2 regions of the Stenotrophomonas sp. 24(2023) genome follow, and region 1 is predicted to be linked to the other one. Evidence: riboswitches for the same ligand, from Rfam matches in the RefSeq annotation. Region 1 holds a riboswitch; the other holds the start of a gene.
The links. Region 1 has a riboswitch for cobalamin ahead of btuB (TonB-dependent vitamin B12 receptor). Riboswitches for the same ligand answer to the same signal wherever they lie in the genome.
Positions count from the first base shown of each region.

Region 2: linked by a shared signal. The riboswitch ahead of Q9R17_RS09440 (epoxyqueuosine reductase QueH) and the one ahead of btuB (TonB-dependent vitamin B12 receptor) in region 1 are both predicted to bind cobalamin.

Region 1 covers NZ_CP133160.1:2,408,853-2,411,240, forward strand. The annotation lists gene btuB (TonB-dependent vitamin B12 receptor) at 1-1,099, opposite strand, end outside; cobalamin riboswitch at 1,211-1,432, opposite strand; gene Q9R17_RS10740 (histidine phosphatase family protein) at 1,575-2,153, shown strand; gene Q9R17_RS10745 (TfoX/Sxy family protein) at 2,193-2,388, opposite strand, start outside.
Region 2 covers NZ_CP133160.1:2,147,324-2,149,711, forward strand. The annotation lists gene pncA (bifunctional nicotinamidase/pyrazinamidase) at 1-385, opposite strand, end outside; gene Q9R17_RS09440 (epoxyqueuosine reductase QueH) at 441-1,112, opposite strand; cobalamin riboswitch at 1,284-1,511, opposite strand; gene Q9R17_RS09445 (aspartyl protease family protein) at 1,604-2,388, shown strand, end outside.

The DNA.
Region 1 (2,388 bases):
GGCGGCCGAAACGGCCCTGGTACTGCGCGAACACGCCTGTATTGCGGCGGCTGTCCACCAGATACCCGGCGCTGCTGCCATCGAGATTGTCATTGCTCCAGTCCACGCCAGCGCTGAGCAGCTGGCCCTCGGCCAAGCCGATGTCGCCCTGCAGCGAGGCCGTATCGCGATGCGTCTGCGCGCTGCCGCGTGCATCGAAGGGGCCGTAGTCCTGCGATTCGTTGTCGCTGCGGCCGACGTTGGCGGTCAGCGTCACGCGTTCGGACGGGGTGTAGCGCACCTTGCCGGCCAGCACCTGCTGACGGGTCTCTGAGTAGTTGTAATAGCCGTCGTAATGGTTCCTGCCGTCGGCGCGCAGCGCGCTGCCTTCCACCGTCCACTGGTCGTTGAACGTGTAGCCACCGCGCAGGCTCTTGGACAGGTTGCGGTAGCCATCACGGTCGGGCTCGTCGGCGCCGCAGCCGGCGAACGGCGATACCGAGCCACGGCAGGCATTGATGCCATCGGTGTGCTGGTAGGCGATGTCCGCGCCGAACCAGCCGCGCTCGGTGCCACCGCCGATGCCGCCACTGGCCTCGCGCAGGCCGTTGCTGCCGCCGCCCAGCTGCAGGTGCGGGGCGAAATCACCGGTGTTGCGGCGGGTGAAGATCTGGATCACGCCACCGATCGCGTCGGCACCGTACAGGCTCGACTGCGGGCCGCGCACGATTTCCACCCGCTCGATCTGCGCCAGCGGCAGGTCCTGCAGCATGGCCAGGCCGAAATCGGCGGTGTTGATGCGCACGCCATCGACCAGCACCACGGTGTGCGAGGAATTGGTGCCGCGCAGGAACAGCGAGCTCTGCTTGCCCAAGCCGCCGCTGTTGGTCAGGTTGATGCCGGCACGGCCACGCAGCAGTTCCTGCAGCGAGGTGGCCTGGCTGCTTTCGATGGCAGCGCGGTCGATCACTTGGGCCGGCGCGATGCTGTCCTGCAGGGCGATCGGGGTACGGGTGGCGGTGACCAGCACCTGGTCCAGCGCGGTGGCGGTCTCGGCCTGCGCCAGCGCCGGCAGGGTGGCCATCACGGCCAGGGACAGAACAGCAGTACGGGGCTTCATCGGCAACTCCAGATGCCGTGCACGCCCGCACGGCCAAAGGCAGGGGAGCTGCGGAACGGGGGCACGCAGGCGCTGCGCCCTGCGCAGTGCCGTCGTCGATGCCCACCGCATCGCAACCTGGGGCTTCCGGGCCGGTCTCCGGGCTTGCGGCCGGGTGGACATGCCACCGTCCAGGCGCCTTCCCATGCCCTGGGGCACAGTGGCGTGAGCCTGGAACTGACCTGCTTACCGTTGCGGGGGCAGCGCCGGCCTGGCCCGTGGAAGGGGCGTCACCGGCTTCCCGTTTCAACCTGCCGGCCATGGCCGCAGGTCACCTGGAAGTGCGCGCAGTCTACGGCATCGGTGCCCGCCCCTGCAGGCCGGCGGTGGGCGTGCGCGGCGCCAGCCACTAGAATGCAGCTCGATCTGTCGTGGTGCCGTTGCCGATGTCCGCCCGTTCCAAGCTTCACCTGCGTTGCCTGTCCAGGGCGCAGCCATGATCCTCGACCTGGTCCGCCACGCGGGCAACGGCCGCGATGAATTCCTTGATGGCCGCAGTGATCCGCCGCAGCTTGCGCGGCTGCCGCAGGAACTGGTCGATGCCTATGCCGGCCATGACTGGGAACGGGTGATCAGCTCGCCGCGCCTGCGTTCGCTGCATACCGCCATGGCGCTGGCCACCCCGCGCGGGCTGGATGTGGAGGCCGAGGAGGAATGGGAAGAGCTGGATTTCGGCGACTGGGACGGGCAATCGCTGTTCGACCTGCCGGAACAGGCACTGGCCGCGTTCCATGCCGATCCGCATGCGTTCCCGCCGCCGAACGGCGAAAGCTGGGGCCACTTCGAGCGCCGCATCGCCCGTGCACTGGACCGGCTGCTGGATGACGACGAACCGCCCGCCACGCTGGTGGTCAGCCACGGTGGCCCGCTGCGCATGGTGCTGTCGCTGGTCTGCGGGCTGCCGATGTCGCTGTGCTGGGCGCTGCGCATCGACCACGGCACGCGCCTGCGGGTGCGGATCGAGCGGGGCGAGGGCGGGCCGGTCGGCGAGCTGCTGGAACTGCAGCAGCCCTGAGGTGCTTCGCCGGCTCATGCCCGGCGGTGGCCATGGAGGTCAATCGTCGTCGGTGCTGCTGCCGGCGTCGTTGTCCGTATCGTCATCCTCGCCATCGAACCGCCGCTCGTGCACCGGGCCCGAAGCGGGGCCGGCCGCCTTCAGCGGATGCGCGGCGATACGCGCTTCGTAATCCTGCACCAGCGCCTCGCGCTGCGCTTCGCCCAGTTCCTGCCAGTGGCAGTCCAGCAGGGCG
Region 2 (2,388 bases), 260 kb from region 1:
TCTCGCGGAACGCGCTGTACGAATCCACCTGCTGGCGGGTGCCCTTGCGCAGCACCAGGTCGGCGGCGTTCCAGTCCACGCCCGGGTGCAGGGCGGCACCGGACGTGCCCTGCACGCAGTGGTCCGGCCACAGCGTCTGCGGCTGGGCGTGCAGCAGGATGGCCTCGAAGGGGCGATGGCCGGGGTGTTGGCTGGCAAAGGAGGCGTGGTTTGCCGGGTGCCAGTCCTGGGTCGCCACCACCGTGGTGTAGCGACGCTGCGCCAGCAGCGCGGCGATCGGTGCCACCAGGGCATCGCCCTGCTCGCAGGCCAGCGCGCCGCCGGGCATGAAATCCGGCTGCAGGTCGATCACCAGCAGGGCGACATCGGCGGGCAGGGCGGTCATGGCAGGTCCGGCAGGGCAGTGGGGGCGACCAGCGTGGCCGCCCCGCTGGCGCAGGTCAATCGCCCTGCGCTGCCTCGTTGTCCTGCCCGTAATACAGCAGGCCGATCTTGATGCGCTCGCGGCCGGTCTCGCGGCGGTGGCGGTTGGCATCGCGCAGCGAGTACACGCAGCCGCAGTATTCCTGCTGGTAGAACTGCTCGCGCTTGCTGATCTCGATCATGCGGCTGGCACCGCCCCCCTTGCGCCAGTTGTAGTCCCAGTACTGCAGGCCTTCATAGCGCGAGGCGGCACGGACACCGCAATCGTTGATCTGCGCCATGTTCTTCCAGCGCGAGATGCCCAGCGAGGAACTGATGGTGTCGTAGCCGTGCTCGTGTGCATACAGCGCGGTGCGCTCGAAACGCATGTCGAAGCACATCGTGCAGCGGATGCCGCGCTCGGGCTCGTTTTCCATGCCACGCGCACGGCTGAACCAGTTGTCGGTGTCGTAGTCGCAGTCGATGAAGGGAATGCCGTGCTGCTCGGCGAAGCGGATGTTCTCCTGCTTGCGCAGCTCGTATTCCTTCACCGGGTGGATGTTGGGGTTGTAGAAGAAGATCGCGTAGTCGATCCCCGAGGCGGTGATGGCTTCCATCACTTCGCCCGAACAGGGCGCGCAGCACGAGTGCAGCAGCAGGCGCTTGCCGTTCTCGGGCAGGCTCAGGGTGGGGCGTTGGAACTCGGTCATGGTCAGGTACCGCAAGGGCTGCCGGCAACGGCGGCGGCCCCTGCATCGGCGGGGAAACAGGTCTGGCCGGATACCGTGAAAAGGGCGCGCGTGGCTGCGTCGCCTGCGCGCGCAGGACAACGACGGCCCCGGCACCCTCCCCACGGAGCGTCCAGGTGAAGTCAGGGGACGGTCGTGTCCCCCGGCCGGGGCTGGTATTCGGGCTGATGGACACGGGCCGCAGCCCACCTACTACCTGCCGCTTCCCAGGCGTGCGCCCAGTGCTGTTGGCAGGATTCGTTTCCATTCACCGCTGCGGGGCAGCTCCGGAATGGGCGCGATGCGCCTTCACCGGATTCCCGTTTAAATCCATCCCTCCGCCGTGGCGACAGGATGGATACCTTCGGCGTGGGCAGGGTGGACCCGTTGGTGGCAATGGTCAAGGTCCGGCGGGCGCAACCGGACCGGACCGTCCGGCATCCATGCTGCAGGACACCCCTGGAGCCCTGTTCATGGACAGCACTGCCGCAACGCCCCCGGACCACCGCACCGGAAATCCCGCTGCCCCGACCCGTGCCAGACACCACTGGCTGTCCGCAGGGGCGATGGGGCTGCTCTGCCTCTCCGGATGGGCCCCTGCAGCACCTTCACCTGGCCCGGCATGTGCACTGGCCACGGCGCCCGGTGAAACCCTCATTGATGTTCCGTTCGAGGGTGTCGATGGACGCATCTACCTGCAGGTACAGGTCAATGACGCGGGCACGTTCCGCTTCGCCGTCGATACCGGCGCGAGCGGCGTGGCGCGTGCCGATGCCCGGCTGGTGCGCGCGCTGCACCTGCCGTCCGGTGACATCGCCGCTCATTCCGACGGCATGCGTACCGCCGATGCCGCCACGGTCCGCGTTGATTCGCTTGCCCTTGGAGACGTGCGCCGCCAGCGGGTAGTGGCAATCACCCGCGACTACAACGCCCGGCAGTCCGCCGCCGCTGCCTTCGATGGCATCCTGGCACGCGATTTCTTCGATGACGGCTTGCTGGTACTCGATTTCCCGCGCAAGCGGCTGCGTTTCCGCCGCGACCTCGGGCTTCTGCCGGAGCAGCCGGGTACGCTGGCCTACACGCGTGCCTTCCGCATTCCCGTGCAGGTCGGCACTGTGGCAGCCGAAGCACAGTTGGATACCGGCGCGAACGTGGCCCTGGTGCTGCCCACGGCACTGTACACGCAGGTGTCCAGCGGCGCCGTCACCCCAGACGACCCACTGACGCTCACTCATGGCCGGATCGAGAGCGGGCGTGC